DNA from 2 places in the Alcaligenes sp. LTN-3 genome. Region 2 is predicted to be linked to the other one. Evidence: riboswitches for the same ligand, from Rfam matches in the RefSeq annotation. Region 2 holds a riboswitch; the other holds the start of a gene.
The links. Region 2 has a riboswitch for glycine ahead of AC6I6N_RS00720 (amino acid permease). Riboswitches for the same ligand answer to the same signal wherever they lie in the genome.

Region 1: another riboswitch for glycine. It lies ahead of AC6I6N_RS02305 (D-amino acid dehydrogenase); the one in region 2 lies ahead of AC6I6N_RS00720 (amino acid permease).

What each region holds. Positions count from the first base shown of each region.
Region 1 is NZ_JCAPDN010000001.1:489,425-497,567, reverse strand. It holds gene AC6I6N_RS02320 (NADP(H)-dependent aldo-keto reductase) at 1-254, shown strand, start outside; gene nadA (quinolinate synthase NadA) at 465-1,598, shown strand; gene nadB (L-aspartate oxidase) at 1,598-3,331, shown strand; glycine riboswitch at 3,556-3,643, shown strand; glycine riboswitch at 3,648-3,728, shown strand; gene AC6I6N_RS02305 (D-amino acid dehydrogenase) at 3,777-5,138, shown strand; partial or broken gene AC6I6N_RS02300 (ATP-dependent DNA helicase) at 5,083-6,459, opposite strand; gene AC6I6N_RS02295 (VRR-NUC domain-containing protein) at 7,257-8,143, opposite strand, start outside.
Region 2 is NZ_JCAPDN010000001.1:152,748-160,890, reverse strand. It holds gene AC6I6N_RS00745 (hypothetical protein) at 1-409, shown strand, start outside; gene AC6I6N_RS00740 (PepSY-associated TM helix domain-containing protein) at 881-2,542, shown strand; gene AC6I6N_RS00735 (DUF3649 domain-containing protein) at 2,539-2,835, shown strand; gene AC6I6N_RS00730 (DUF3325 domain-containing protein) at 2,832-3,680, shown strand; gene aqpZ (aquaporin Z) at 4,205-4,903, shown strand; glycine riboswitch at 5,132-5,221, shown strand; gene AC6I6N_RS00720 (amino acid permease) at 5,600-7,006, shown strand; gene AC6I6N_RS00715 (mechanosensitive ion channel family protein) at 7,086-8,129, opposite strand.

The sequences.
Region 1 (8,143 bases), 340 kb from region 2:
CCCGCTACGATGCACCGCGTGCCCGTGAAGCCGCGCTGGCCTACAACGAGCTGGCTCGCGAATACGGTTTGACGCCCACTCAATTGGCCCTGGCCTGGGTGAATCAGCAAGCCTTTACCAGCAGCAATCTGATCGGTGCGACCACACTGGAACAACTGCGCGAGAACATCGCCAGTGCGGATGTTCAACTGAACGATGAGCTGATCGCCAAGATCAACGCGATTCATCACCACACACCGAATCCCGCGCCTTAACAGGATCTCCCCCTGCTTTGGGCACATAAACCCAAAGCAGGGCACCCCTCTTTTTTATTCCTCTGTTCCGTTCTTGCGCTTGCACAATGCTGATTTTTTATTTATGCTCAAAAAAAGCATAACAAGAGAGACATACGATTTCTCGTTCAGAAATTCCCATTTCCCATTTTTTTCATCCATTTATGCTCAAAATGAGCATCAAGGACAAACATGATACAGCGCTATCCCATTGATGTCTGCCAGCCGGACTCTCAGGATGCTTTGAGTCGTCAAATCACCTGGCACGACGTCCCTCCCAAACTCAGCGTGCAAAGCGATAAAGCCGCGCTGAAGCAAGCCTTGGCCAAGCAGTTGAAGGAGCAAGACGCCGTGCTGGTCGCCCACTATTACACGGACCCCGATATTCAGGATCTAGCCTTGGAGACTGGCGGCTGCGTGGGTGACTCCCTGGAGATGGCGCGCTTTGGGCAGGAGCATACGGCCAGCACAGTGTTGGTGGCCGGCGTGGGTTTCATGGCCGAATCGGCCAAGATTTTGAGCCCTGAAAAACGTGTGTTGGCTGTACATGACGAGGCGACGTGTTCGCTGGATCTGGGTTGCGCCCCCGAGGATTTCAAGCAGTTTTGTGCTGCGCATCCAGACCGGGAAGTGGTGGTGTATGCCAATACCAGCGCAGCCGTCAAAGCACAGGCGGATTGGGTTGTGACGTCCTCCATCGCCCTGGACATCGTGCGGCATTTACACGCACAAGGGAAAAAGATTCTGTGGGCACCGGATCGTCATTTGGGCTCCTATATCCAAAAACAAACCGGTGCAGATATGCTGCTCTGGCAAGGCTCATGCCTGGTGCATGACGAATTCAAGGCCGATGGTTTGAAGGCTTTGATGAGTGAGCACCCCGATGCCCAGGTTCTGGTTCATCCCGAATCACCCGCTTCTGTTGTTGCGCTGGCGGATGTGGTTGGCTCGACAACGCAGCTACTGCGCGCTGCCATCAATCATCCTGCCGACACCTTTATCGTCGCCACCGATCAAGGGATTGTGCATGCCATGCGCCAGCAGGCGCCGGGCAAAACCTTTCTGGCAGCACCAACTGCGGGCGAGAGTGCCACCTGCAAAAGCTGTGCCTATTGCCCCTGGATGGCGTTGAACAGTCTGGAGGCTTTGCGTCAACGTCTCAGTCAACCAGGCCCTGGTATTCAAGTGGCCCCCGATCTACGTGAGGGCGCACGACGCTCCTTGCAACGCATGATGGATTTTGCGGCTGCTCAGCAAAGCAATTTACGCGTCAGTGCGGACTTGGCCGAGCACAGCCAGCAATTCCAACATGTAGGAGCCGCTTAATGCATTCAGGCTCAACACAGACGCAGGTGCTGATCATCGGTGCGGGGCTGGCAGGCACCAGTCTGGCCCTGTCCTTGCCTTCCTCGATGCATGTCACTTTACTCAGTAGCGCCCCCGTTCCTTGCGGGGCCAGCCCGATGGCCTTGGGTGGTCTGGCGGCTGTGCTCAGTGCCCAAGACAGCCTGGAACAACACATTGAAGACACACTGGAAGCCGGCGCTCGGCACTCGGATAAGGAGGCAGTACGAGGGATTTTGCAAGCCGCGCCAGATGCAGTGCATTGGCTACTGGAAAGGCAGGTGCCTCTGGACAGAACCGAAGATGGCCAATTGCATCTGACCCGTGAGGGTGGGCACAGTCGGCGGCGCATCGTGCATGCGGCCGATGCCAGCGGCTACGCCATCATGCAGGCTTTGGCTCCTCAATTGGCTAAAGCCCCTCATGTTCAGCAGCGTACAGACTGTCTGGCATTGACTCTGCGCCGCAACGAACAAGGCGCAGTGGCTGGCGTGGATATTTACGACAAACACACCCACCGCTACGAAACCATTTTGGCGGACCATGTCGTGCTGGCAACAGGCGGGCTGGGCAGCCTGTATGCGCACAGCACCAATCCCGATAGCGCCTTGGGCGAAGGGGTTGCCTTAGCCTGGCGCGTAGGCGCTGCCATACGGGATCTGGAATTTGTGCAGTTTCATCCGACCTGCCTGCATGCAGAGGGTCCGACCTTTTTGCTGACTGAGGCCTTGCGTGGTGAGGGTGGTCATTTACTGGACAAGCAAGGCCGCCGCTTCATGCCAGCTTACGACGCCAGAGGGGAACTAGCCCCACGCGATATTGTGTCGCGCGCTATTGCCGCACATATGCGGCAAGAAGGCAGTAGCCATGTCTGGCTGAATGTACGCCATCTTGGTGCGGATACCTTACAGCAGCATTTCCCCAAAGCCCTGGAAGAAGGTTTATGCCGGGGCCTGGACTTACGTCGGGACTGGGTGCCGGTTGCGCCTGCCGCGCACTACAGTTGCGGGGGAATTCAAACAGACATGTCAGGCCGCACGACGGTGCCTGGTCTATATGCCGTGGGGGAAGTAGCCTGCACAGGTTTACATGGGGCAAATCGCTTGGCCAGCAACTCTTTGCTGGAGTGCGTCGTCATGGGGCGGGCGGCGGCCGAGGCGATTGCTAGAAGCAAGAGGACCCAGCGTTCAGCTTTGGTCCCGGAGACAGATGCTGCAACTACAAGTTCGATTTCAAGTTCATGTTCATACACAAACTCAAATCCAAGTTCCAGTTCACAGGCTAATGTCGGCCCCCATTGGGGTTTGGGTTTGAACTCTAGTTCGAGCTCGAATCCACGCCCCTCCCTTATGACAGCCACGGCAGCCGATGCACTGGAAAACGCAATCATCGCCAACAACGACAAAGCTTGCCAATATGACGGAAACAATAGCTATAGCAACGGCAGCCATAAAAACCACAGCTCATCCACCAACAATCCCCCTTCTCTGCCCGCCTTGCGCAACTTAATGCAAGAGCATGTCGGCTTGCTACGCAATCACCTAGGACTGCTTCAGGCCTTGCACACCCTGGACCATTGGCGCGGGCAAATTAGCCTTCTGCCCCCCAGCCTGGATCAACGGACCCTCAGCCTGCAACTGGACACCGCCTGGCTGCTTACCCGGGCCGCCCTGGATCGACCACGCAGTCTGGGTGCGCATTACCGCCTGGACTAAGTCCATAAAGAAACAAGCACCGGTCGGGAATCAACGACATGTCGGGCCCACATTAAGCGAAAAAGTAAGTAATAACTCGGTATCAAGGACCGGCAGTCTCAACAATTTTCCGGGCTTAGCCAACAATTGCATCTATCCATAGAAATCCCCCAAGCGCTGCATGCAGCTCCCGGTTTACCCTGATTGCAAACTTTTGTAAGCACAGCTACTGTAGTTGCGTCACTACAGGCGGTATGAAAGAGACCTGTTCAGTCAGGCGCCGACGGAGCAACCACCCCGGAATCTCTCAGGCAAAAGGATCGTACCAGCCCGACACTCTGGAGAGCGGCGCATGACGCCCACCGAAGGAGCCCAGCCTGAAACATCGGTTGGATAAACTCTCAGGTCACAGGACAGATGGGGTATTGCCACTACTCGGTGGTAATTCACCTGTCAGGAGCCTGTTATGTCGCATATTGCCGTCATTGGCGCCGGTATTTCCGGAATCACCACCGCCTACGCCCTCAGCTTGAAAGGCTATCAAGTTACCGTTATCGACCGCCTGCGCTACCCCGCCATGGAAACCTCGTTTGCCAACGGCGGGCAGTTATCCGCGTGCAATGCCGAGGTCTGGAACAGCCGCAGCACCATACTCAAGGGCTTGAAGTGGATGATGCGCAAAGACGCCCCGCTGCTGTTCAACCCCAAGCCAAGCTGGCACAAATACAGTTGGATGGCACAGTTTGTAGGCGCGATTTCCGGTTACGAGCGCAACACCGTGGACACCGTCAAGCTGGCCATTACCGCCCGCGAGAATCTGTACCAATGGGCCAAGGACGAAAACATTGATTTCGACCTAGAACAGCGCGGTATTCTGCACATTTACCACACCCCCGGCGGCTTTGAGTCTGGCAAGAAAGTCAGCCAACTGCTGCAAAAAGGCGGTCTGGAGCGCCGAACCGTTACCAACGAGGAAATCCACCAGATTGAACCTGCCTTGCAAGGCACCTATTACGGCGGGTTCTTTACGCCTTCGGACGCCACGGGTGATATTCACAAATACACACGCGGTCTGGCCGATGCCTGCGCCAAACGCGGCGTGAAGTTCCTGCAAGATACAGAAGTTCTGGGTATTGATTGTGGCCCACCACACCGTATCCAGCTGCGTACCGGTGAAGGCGCTGAAGCCCACACCCATACGCTGTCTGTCGATTCCTTGGTGGTGTGCGCTGGCGTAGGCAGCCGTCACTTGGCCCATATGCTGGGCGACTACATCAATATCTACCCCGTCAAAGGCTATTCGATTTCGGTGTATCTGGATACGCCCGAAGCCCAACATGCCGCCCCTTGGGTCAGCTTGCTGGACGAAGAAGCCAAGATTGTGACCAGCCGCCTGGGCAAAGATCGTCTGCGCGTGGCCGGTACGGCGGAATACAACGGTGCCAACAAGGACATTCGCGCCGACCGTATCGCCCCGCTGACCAACTGGACCCGCCGCAACTTCCACGATGCCGCGACCGATCGTGTTGTACCGTGGGCTGGTTTGCGTCCCATGATGCCGGACATGATGCCGCGCGTAAAAGCAGGCAGCCGCCCGGGCGTGTACTACAACACTGGCCACGGCCACCTAGGTTGGACGCTGTCAGCGGCCACCGCGCAGATCATTACCGAGGTCATTGCGCAGAACGAGCGTCAGTCCGCACCTGCTCAATTTGCCACCAGTCCGGCAGCAACTGCTGCACCCGCCGCTGCCCATAGCGCTCGTCCAGCAGATACACAAAACCTTGATCCTGTTCATCACGAATCACACGACCCGCGGCCTGTGTAATCTTGCGTAGTCCCGGATACAGATAGGTATAGTCATAGGCCCGCCGCTCCCCAAAGAGCCGGGCCATGACTTGCCGCACCGACTCATTGGCCGGGTTGAATTGCGGCAAACCCAGGGTGGCAATAAAAGCACCGATCAAGCGTTTGCCGGGTAAATCTACCCCTTCTGAAAACGCCCCTCCCAGCACTGCCAAACCTACTCCCGTTCCGTCCAGCGTAAAGCGGTCCAGAAACTGCGTTCTTTGCAGATCGCTCATGCCCGGCTGCTGATGCCAAAGCGGCATATCCGGCCAGCGCTCCTGCAAGGCCTGGCTAACTTGCTCCAGATAGTCAAAACTGCTCAAGAACAAAAGATAGTTGCCCGGCTGCTCCTGGTAGGCCTGCCCGACAATGTCGCAGACCCCGCCCAGGCTCTGGGCCCGGTCAGCATAGCGCGTGGACAGGCCAGCATATTGGCGTACCCGTAGTTGCTCGGCCCGATACGGCGATGCCACGTTCAACTCAGCTGTACTTGGCGGCAAACCCAAGACATCACGATAAAACTGTGAGGGATTCATGGTGCCGGAGAACAGCACCACACCATGCGCGTCGCCATAGCGTTCAGCCAGAAACGGAGCAGGCACAATATTGCGCAGGTTCAGGAGCACACCATCGCGCTGCGCCAAAATATCGAATAAGGAATGCGAGCCGAACTGTCCGGCCAGGTCCACAAAGTACAGCAGCTCAAAATAAAACTGCAGCAAGGGGCTGTCTTGCGGCATGGGGTTCTCAGCCACATAGGCCCCTAAGCGGGCAGCCAGATAGTCGCACTGTTCGAGCAGATCCTCCGGGATTTTTTCCAGCCCCCATTGATCGCCCCCTTCCTCGGGTATCAAATCCTCCATCAAGCGAGTCAATGGCGTGAAATGACGCTTCAAGGCCGAAGGCGCGGCTTTACGCGCCATGCGCAACTGCGCTTGCGAGAAGGACGCGGAATACATGGAACGGGCGCGTTCTACCAAGTTGTGTGCTTCGTCCACCAGAACAGCGCTGCGCCATTGCTGAACCAGAGTCTGGCTATACAGCACCGCATGTGTGTCGAAAAAATAGTTGTAGTCGCCCACAATGGCGTCCGCCCAACGCAGCATTTCCTGGCTCAAGTAATAGGGGCAGACCTGGTGTTTGCTAGCCACTTCTTGCAAGCGCTGGCTAGTTAGCATGGGTTGCTCCAGAGCTTGCTGACGGGCCGCAGGAAGCCGGTCGTAAAAGCCTTCGGCCAGAGGGCAGGATTGGCCATGGCAGGCTTTATCCGGATTGGGGCACTGCTTGTCGCGGGCCACCATTTCCAGCACCCGCCACGCGCCCTCACCTTCTGGGTTTAAACGCTGCAAGGCGTCCAAGGCCATTTGCCGACCCGAATTTTTAGCCGTCAGATAAAAGAGCTTATCCAGTCCCGCCTCCGGCATGGCTTTCAGGCCGGGAAATACGACTGCCAAGGTTTTGCCGATACCGGTTGGCGCTTGGGCTAACAGGCACTGTGCATCGCGCTGAGCCCGGAACGCGGCTACGGCCAGTTGCCGCTGACCCGCACGAAACTGATCAAAGGGAAATTGCAAAGCAGTACAAGCTTGATCACGCGCCAGCCGATGCTTTTGCTCCTGCCGCCCCCACTCAAGATACAAGCGGCATTGCTGCTCAAAAAAGGCCCACAGATCCGCGCGCCCCAGGTATTCAGAGACACTGGTTTCTTTGTGCTTGTCCACGTGGTAATACACCACGCTGACGGTCATTCCCGGCAAATCGCGCGCCTGGCAAAGCATGGCCGCATAGACTTTGGCTTGCGCCTGGTGCAGGCGTCTATGGTGCTCGGGAATGGCATCAAAAGCACCTCGATAGGTTTTCAGCTCTTCCAGACAATTGCTGACGGGATCAAACCCATCGGCTCGACCACGCACCACTAGCCCTTCCATCTCATAGGACAGCGGCACTTCGGCTTCATAGTGCTCGGGGCGACGCAGCTTTAACTGCTGGTGGCCCAGGATACCTTCCTGTGCCGTGGCCGCAGGTGTAAAGCGCAGGTCCAGATCCCCGCTGCGGGCGGTAAATTCACATAAGGCGCGTACGCCGACCGTCCAGGCTTTCATGTGGATTCAGGCCGAGTCACATAGCAGACACGCGCAGGGATGGCGTGCTGCTCGAAATAACTGAGCCAACGCCGCTGGTTGTCCTGCAAGCGGTCTCCGGGGCCTTTTACCTCAATCAATTCATAGCTTTGCTGGGTAGGCATGAAGCGCACCAAGTCCGGCAGGCCGGAACGGTTATCCCGCCAATCCTGCAAGATACGCTTGAACACCAGTTGTAAGTGCTGGGCGGGGATGCAATGCAAGGCCTGCTCGATCAAGGTTTCATCCAAGGCAGGCCAGATCAGCAAGGGGCACTGTATGCCACGCTTTTCCTGCCAGCGTTGCCAGATCACGGTTTTATAGTCTGCGCCGTCCAGCACACTCAAAGACTGCTCAAACAAATTTTGCCTGCGCGATACAAAGTCCGGGTTACCCCAATCGGCTGGACAAGCTTGATAGGGGTGGAAAAACGCACCAGGCAAGGGAGCAAAAATAGCCTCCCAGCTCAACAAGCCCAATAAGGCCGGGAACAAGGCATTTTCTACGTAAAACACAGGTGCCAAGGGGCTGTCCCAATGAGCCAGCACCTGCGATTCGACCCGATTGCCGTCATCGAACAAAACCAGATCACTGCGTTGTGTGCGGCTTGCGGGTTTATTGGAAGGCGAGCTGGGCGGAGCGTCTACCGCCAGTTTGCGACGCATGCGAGGCAACATACGCAGCAACTTCTGGGTTTCGCTTTCATTTTCGGGCTGGTTCCACGCCTGACAAAACAAGGGCCAGGCACCTTGATGATTCTCCTGACGCTCCAATACCCGCAATTGGCGGTAACGGGCTCCCGGCCAGCTTGTCTGCAAATACGCTTGTTCGGCTAAGGCCCACCAATGTTGACGTTCGGCTTGCT
Region 2 (8,143 bases):
ATCCCACGACGACGACAGCCGCATTGTATTCCCGTCTTTGTCAGCCTTTCTGACGGCAGCCCAACAGGCGCTGGAACGGTCTTGTTGCTTGAGTGAGCTGCATCCATCACACACACCCTTGTGTCCTGATCAAACGGGCTTGAGCAATTTCATCACCCATTTGTGCGGGAACGATGAACATGAAGAAATCGCTATCCCGCTCATTCCCAGCCTGGACTTGCAAGACTTTCCTTTGCTAAGAAGGCTGGCCAGCGCCGACAACTTCTTTTTAAGCGAAGTCTTGGCGCAGGAAATCAAAAAACGGCCTCGGGCCGATTTGCTGACCATTGCCGAACTATGCAGTGCCCATCCTCATCCGCAAGCTGCCAAAGCGGGGGTGGCCGCTTTACGTGCGATTAAAGCGCTATAAGCCATAAGATTGGGTAGTAGGGGGGTTATGCCTGCAAAGCCTATTCCCTTCTGCCCCTCCCCGGCGGTCAGTCCTCAGCCTAAGGTACGTCAGCCTGGAGCCGACAAGGTTTACTCCCTTCCAAGTCCCACCAGCCCCCCCCTCAACTGCGCCCTCCCCCCTATGGGAAACGCCAAAACAGCTATGGCGTCGCATTGATTTCTGAATAAAACCTTGAATCCTGGCGAATTCTTACACCGTAATGAGAATGATTGCTATTATTTTGCCGTTGTTTTAAGCCTGATGCCCTCTTTCCTTCTCTGTCACCCGCTTTTCGCGTCCTGAAAAACGCGGCTTGCATGACGAGTGCAGCGTCCAAGAAGAGCGGATTCCATCCGTCACCCGCAGCGGCCAGGCAAGCACGGCTTTTCTCAGTTTTCCAGTTATCAATCCAGCACCCGGAGACGGTGCTGAAGTAGGAGGCGCGTCAGCGTGAAAGAGTCATTTCGCCAATGTATGGCATGGCTGCATACCTGGGTCGGTCTGGTAGTGGGCTGGATCCTGTTTTTCGTCTTCGTCACGGGCACGGCAGGCTATGTAGACGATGAAATCACCCGCTGGATGGAGCCCGAGCGTCCCTTGCCCATGCAAGTTCTACCTGAGCAATCCAGCCAGATGCTGGATCAGGCCCTGACGCAGCTACAAACACATGCCCCGGCAGACTCCAAAGCCTGGACCATTACCCTGCCGCATCAAGCCCTGAACCCACGTGCCACGCACGGGCTGTCCATTGCCTGGGAAGAAATGTCCCAACCCGGTCAGCGTGGCCGTCGCGGGGTCGAGGAACTGGACCCGGTCACCGGCCAGATTCAACCAGAAACAGAACCCCGCGCCACCGCTGGTGGCACGGGTCTGTATCGCATGCACTATGCGCTGCACTACATGCCGTACCCCGTCGCTATCTGGCTGGTCGGTATCTGCACCATGCTGATGCTGTTGGCCGTCATGACGGGCGTGGTGACACACAAAAAGATCTTTACCGACTTTTTCACCTTCAGACCCGGCAAGGGACAACGCTCCTGGCTGGACGCACACAATATCGTCAGCGTGATGTCCCTGCCCTTTTTCCTGATGATTACCTACACGGGCCTGATCTTTTTCATGTCCTTCTATATGCCGACCGGACGAGAGATCATGTATGGCGCAACAGAGGAAGGACGACAAGCTTACTTCCAGGATATTCGCCAGCAAAAACATGACTTCCTGCCCGTCAGCATGCCGCAGGCTCCGTTAAGCGCGATGATGCACAGCGCTGAACAAACCTGGGGCAAGAACAGCATTGCCTCGGTACACATTACGCATCCGGCAGATAGCCAAGCTTATGTAGAACTGCGCCGCACCGGCGTGACGGGCGTGTACTGGACCCGTGCCGAAACCCTGCGCTTTAACGCCATCGATGGCAGCGCCATGAAGCCGGACAACACGAGCAATATCACGGGGGACACACACCGCGTGCTGCTGGCCTTGCACGAAGGCGCATTTGCCGAATGGTGGTTGCGCTGGCTATACCTTATCTCGGGCTTGCTGGGCTGCGCCGTTATTGGAACGGGCCTGGTGCTGTGGACCGTAAAACGCCGCACCCACCATCAAAAGCGCCTGTCCAAAGCCACCGCGCTGAGCGTATCCGAGCGCTTTGATGCGGCGGGCCTGCGTCTGGTGGAAATCCTGAATGCCGGAACCCTGGCCGGTTTGCCGCTAGGTCTGGCCGCCTACTTCTGGGCCAACCGCCTCTTGCCGGTCACTATGGCCGACCGCGCCGCCTGGGAATTTCATGCGCTGTTTCTGGTCTGGGGCTGGTCCTTCCTGTATGCCTGCTGGCGACCCTTGAAGCGCGCCTGGCTGGAACTGCTCTACCTGACAGCCGCCGCCTATGGCCTGATTCCCGTCCTGAACCTGCTGACGACCGACCGCCATCTGGGCGTTACCGTCACCCATGGCGACTGGGGGCTGGCAGGCTTTGACCTGAGCATGCTTGGCCTGGCCGCCATCTTTATCTATATCGCCGTAAAAATGAAACGCAAATGGCACATTGCCAGCCTGTCTAAAAAAACCGCAACCCCTGCCAACTTGCATACTGCGGGAGTGAACGGATGAGTGGACTGACTCCTCGTTACCGCCTGCAAGTGTTGTCGCGCATCGTGGCCGCCACGGTGGGTGGCTACGCCTTGGCAGACGCCGCCACCGTATTGCTGACCTTGCTCTGGCCTTTGCCCAGAGCCCAGGCTGTCCTGGCGGCCAATATGTTGAGCTTTGTCTGGTACACCATCGCCGTCATGTGGGTGTTCAGTACCAAAAGTGCCACTCGCGCCTGGTTGGGCATGGTGCTGCCTACCGCTTTGATCGCCTTGCTCTGCTTTCTGGTGATGCCGGAAGGAGGGCTGCCATGAGCAATACCAGCCTGTGGCTAAATCTGGCCGTATTTATCAGCAGTCTGGCGGGCTTTATCTGCCTGGCCTTGGCCAGCGATCGCCAGGGTGAATTTCTGCTGCATCGCGCGCCTCGCAAGCAGGAAAGGCGGATCTTTCGTTTAATCGGCTGGCCTTTTCTGGCCGTGGCTTGGCTCTTGTGCTGGCAAGGCTGGGGCTGGAGCATCGGCACGGTTGCCTGGCTGGGCTGGCTAACCATGGCCGGCGCCGGACTGACCTTTTACCTGCCCTGGTGGCCTTGGCAGGAAAAGAAACCTGTGCGGGCCAAACCTGCGCCAGTTGCGAAGGCAGCGCCTAAAGCGGCTGGAGTAGGTAACACTGAATCGGCATCACGCATGTCTACACGTAGCCTGGTCTTGGCCAGCAGCCTTCTGGCCATCCCTGCTGCCTTCGTGATTTATCTGACGCAGCAAGGCCCGCAACCTGTCTTTGGCAACAATGCCCTGCAAAGTCAGATTGGTCCGTGGTCGTTTGCACTGGCTGAAACGAATGACCAAGCCCCTATCAGCGGGCCCACCGGCGCACATCGCAAAGCCTTCCAGATTCGCTTTTGCCAAGCCTGCGACCCGCATATACGCCGCGCCTATCTGCAAGTCAGCAAGCCCGAGCCTATGCCTACACCCCGTCAGGCGTTTAACAGCACACGCTGGACACGATCGGTAGAAATTGCCATCCCGCCCAATAGTGAGGTTGAGCATCAACTATGGCTAACTGTAGAAGCCAAGAATGGAGAAATCTACCATCAGGCTTTTGATTTCCACCAGGTATCACCCGTGACAGCGGCTTTCATTGAGCAAATGCCGTAAGCGTGACCTAAACCGAAAGGGCCAAGCATCTTGGTCCTTTTTTTATTTCTACTCAATTCAGATTTTCCACTGATCCTCACTAGTCACTGCTTAAAAATCAAAACACATCAAGAAAACATAAAACCAATAAAGACGTCAGAATAAATACGTCCCAAAATCCGCCCCCTCAATTACTGAAAATCTAAACTCGTAAACAAAGCATCAAATAACTATTTATATAAACAACTTTCCCTGTTTCATCTTTATTTCGCACCCCTGATTTTTAAATTTCATTCAAAGCAGCTAAAAAATTAGCCCACAAATTACTTATAACGCCATCCCAAAAAGCAGCAATTCTTCGCAATTCCAACAAAACCCTGCATCTGACACAAACTGCCACCTTAAGCACATTTCTCACATTTACTATAAAAAAACACCACCCTCAACAAAGGAAAACTTTTGACAGTTGTTTTCCTTTCCTTCAGTGGGTGAACCGTGCTTATCGCTAGAATGCTGCCGTGTTACATCACTAACAGGGCCATATCATGTCTTTAATTAAACGATGCACCGCAGAAACGCTGGGCACTTTCTGGCTGGTCTTTGGGGGCTGCGGAAGTGCGATCTTTGCCGCTGCCTATCCTGAACTGGGAATTGGTTTTGCCGGAGTAGCCTTGGCCTTTGGCCTGACCTTGCTGACCATGTGCTATGCCATTGGCAATATCTCTGGTTGCCACATCAATCCGGCTGTCACGCTGGGGCTGGTCGCTGGCGGACGCTTCCCCGCTCGTGACGCTATTCCCTACATCCTTGCCCAAGTTATCGGCGGCCTGCTGGCCGGCGGCGTTCTGTACCTGATCGCCAGCGGCAAAGCCGGCTTTGATCCCGTGGCAGGCTTTGCCTCCAACGGCTTTGGCGAGCACTCGCCAGGCAATTACAGCCGCAACGCGGCCCTGATCGCAGAAATTGTGCTGACCGCCTTCTTCCTGTTCATCATCATGGGTGCGACTCACAAGCGTGGTCACGCTGGCCTGGCCGGTGTGGCGATTGGTCTGGCGCTGACCTTGATTCACCTGATCAGCATCCCCATCACCAACACCTCCGTGAACCCTGCCCGTTCCACCGGCGTGGCCTTTTTCCAAGGCACCTGGGCCATGGAACAGTTGTGGCTGTTCTGGGTGGCCCCCTTGATTGGTGGTGTGATCGGCGCCTTGGTGTATCGCTTTTTACATGCCAACGACGAGTAAGCAACACTGACATCGGCATGCAGAACAAAAGAGCCGCATCGTCTGGAACAAGGCAGCCTGCCCGATTCAAGACAATGCGGCTCTGTGCAAAGGGCGCATCCTTGGTGACGTCACGGCAAAATGTCCAGCACAAACCCCACTGACAAACAAGAACCATTCTCATCAATCACCTACAGGTTAACGATAGTAGTCATCGCTTTTTACCTGTCTATACAATAGCGACGTCAATAACGGTTCAGGTGAGAGTCTTCACCTTGATGAAGCGCCGACGGAGCAACGACCCCGGAATCTCTCAGGCAAAAGAATCTTGAACCCTTGACGTTCTGGAGAGAGGCACATCAGTGCCCACCGAAGGGGACCGTCGCCCGCCGATGGATAAGCTCTCAGGTAAACGGACAGAGGGGGTACAAAGGCCATATGGTCTTTGTCCACCTATTTGTCCGGAGCCTATTTATGAGCAGATAGTCAGGCGCCTTGTCTGACCGCCTGGCACACCACCCCTTTATTCCCATTTTTATTCGCACGCAGGTCTGTTTTGGCATTTCATGTCGTCAGAACAAGGAGGACTGCTGTGCGCTCCCTACTTTATGTAGATCGGCATCAAGAAAACCGTTCTTGAGGACGGGTTGTGCCCATTGTTTTCTCGCAGCACAGTCATAATTACGCATTTGAACGAAAAAAAACTAGGAGTACAGTGTGTCTCAGCAACATTCATCTGGACTGCAACGCTCGTTGAAAAACCGGCATCTGCAACTGATAGCCATTGGAGGCGCTATCGGTACCGGGCTATTTATGGGATCAGGCCGCACCATTAGTCTGGCCGGACCCTCGGTCTTGTTTACCTACATGATCATCGGCTTCTTTTTATTTTTTGTTATGCGGGCAATGGGAGAATTGCTCCTGCATAACCTGGAATACAAATCTTTTGTGGATTTTTCCGCCGATATTCTCGGGCCCACCATGGGCTACTTTCTAGGCTGGAGTTACTGGTTCTGCTGGGTAGTTATTGGCATTGCCGATATTGTCGCCATTACCGGCTATACCCAATTCTGGTGGCCGGACATTCCACTGTGGCTACCCGGTCTGGCTTGTATTGCCTTTTTGCTGATCTTTAACCTGCTGTCGGCCAAATTGTTTGGCGAGCTCGAGTTCTGGTTTGCCCTGGTCAAGATCATTGCCATCGTGGCACTGATTGGTGTGGGCGCGTACCTGCTGTTTACCGGCTTTGTGGGCCCAACCGGCGAAAAAGCCAGCCTGACCCATTTATGGGATCGCGGCGGGATGTTCCCCAATGGTTTGAATGGTTTCTTTGCCGCTTTCCAGATCGCCATCTTTGCTTTTGTGGGTATCGAACTGGTGGGTACCGCCTCGGCTGAAACGGCTGACCCTGCCAAGAACCTGCCCAAAGCCATCAACAAGATTCCGGTTCGCGTGATTGTGTTTTACGTGTTGGCCCTGACCGCCATCATGACCGTCACCCCTTGGGATATTGTCGCGCCCAACAAGAGTCCGTTTGTAAATATGTTCTTGCTGATTGGCGTAGGTGCAGCAGCGGCCATCATTAACTTTGTGGTGCTGACCTCGGCCCTGTCGTCCGCCAATAGCGGCATGTTCTCCACGGGCCGCATGTTGTACGGTCTGTCCAAGAACAAGCTGGCTCCCGAAGCCTTCAGCCAACTGTCGCGTAACGGTACTCCCCGCAATGGTCTGATCTATTCGTGCGCCCTTTTGCTGTCCAGCCTGTTCCTGCTATACGCAGAAGGCGATGTGATGCGTGTGTTCACAATTGTGACCACCGTGGCCAGCATCTGCTTTATCTTTGTCTGGGCCGTGATCCTGATCACCTACCTGAAGTACCGCCGGGTTCGTCCTGAGGCACACGCTGCATCAAGCTACAAAATGCCCTTTGCCATTCCCATGTGCTATCTGACTCTGGTGTTCTTTGCCTTTGCGCTGTACCTGTTCAGCCAGGAAGAAGAAACCCTGATCGGCCTGATTGCCACACCTTTCTGGTTCCTGGCTCTGCTTATTTGCCTGCCTTTCTACAAGAAACGCATGAAACAAGATCTGGCCCTGAGTCTGGCGACGCAAAGCGTACGCTAAACCAAGCAGGACACAGCACAGTGCGCCCCCGCACTGTGCTGCCGCCACCGGGACTGGCCGTACTGCTGGACCTGTGTGTTTACTCGGTCCGGGCTGCCCCTTCTGGCTCGCCCCCCTTCGCCACATACAAAGTCTGACTGGGGAAGGCAAAATCGGCACCGTGCTGCTGCACAATATCAATAATCTTCAAATACACATCCTGCTGAATGCCCAACCACTCGGCCCACTGAGTTGTTTTGGTAAAGCAATACACCATGATGTTCAGTGATGAGTCTGCAAAGGCATTGAAATAGACCAGCGTCGTCTGTGTCTGATCAATATCAGGGTGTTGAGCCAGCATCTGGCCAATATCATCCACAATACCGCGCAGCTTGCCGGCATCCTCATACCTCAACCCCACCTCGGTATTGATCCGCCGATTCGTCATGCGCCCCGGGTTTTCCACACTGATGGAAGAAAACAAGGAGTTGGGCACATAAAGCGGCCGTTTATCAAACGTCATGATCTTGGTCAGGCGCCAACCAATCTCAACCACCGTCCCTTCAATATTGCGATCAGGCGAACGTATCCAGTCGCCAATCTTGAACTGACGATCAAAGTACAACATGGCACCGGAGAAGACATTGCTCAAAATATCCTTGCCTGCCATACCGATCGCAATGCCGCCGATACCGCCAAAGGCCAACAGTCCGGACATACTTAATCCGAAGTGCTCGCCAAAAAACAGCAACATGAGAACAAATGCGCCGAACTTCAACACCCGTGCAATCAGGCGTGCCGAGGTCGGATCCCGCCCTTTGCTAAGCTGCGTTTTCTCCAGACGGTTGATCAACAGCGACAACGTATGCATCAACACCGCCGCTGCCGTCAGCACAGCCACAAAATCGACCATGCGCGGTGTCACCAACGTCACGTGGTAATCGGCAATAGCCATGTTTACGTACTGGCGGGCAACCGCAATGGCGCCGTACAACAAGCCCAACTGCACGATTTGCGCGATGACATTGTGCGACCACTTGCGCCGACGATGTCTCATAAAAGCCAGAATAAATGCCGCCAGCAAGCAGGCCAGAAAGATCCCCATACCTGTCAGGTATTTGATCAACAAGGTGTGATCCTGCACTTTTCCTCCGATTG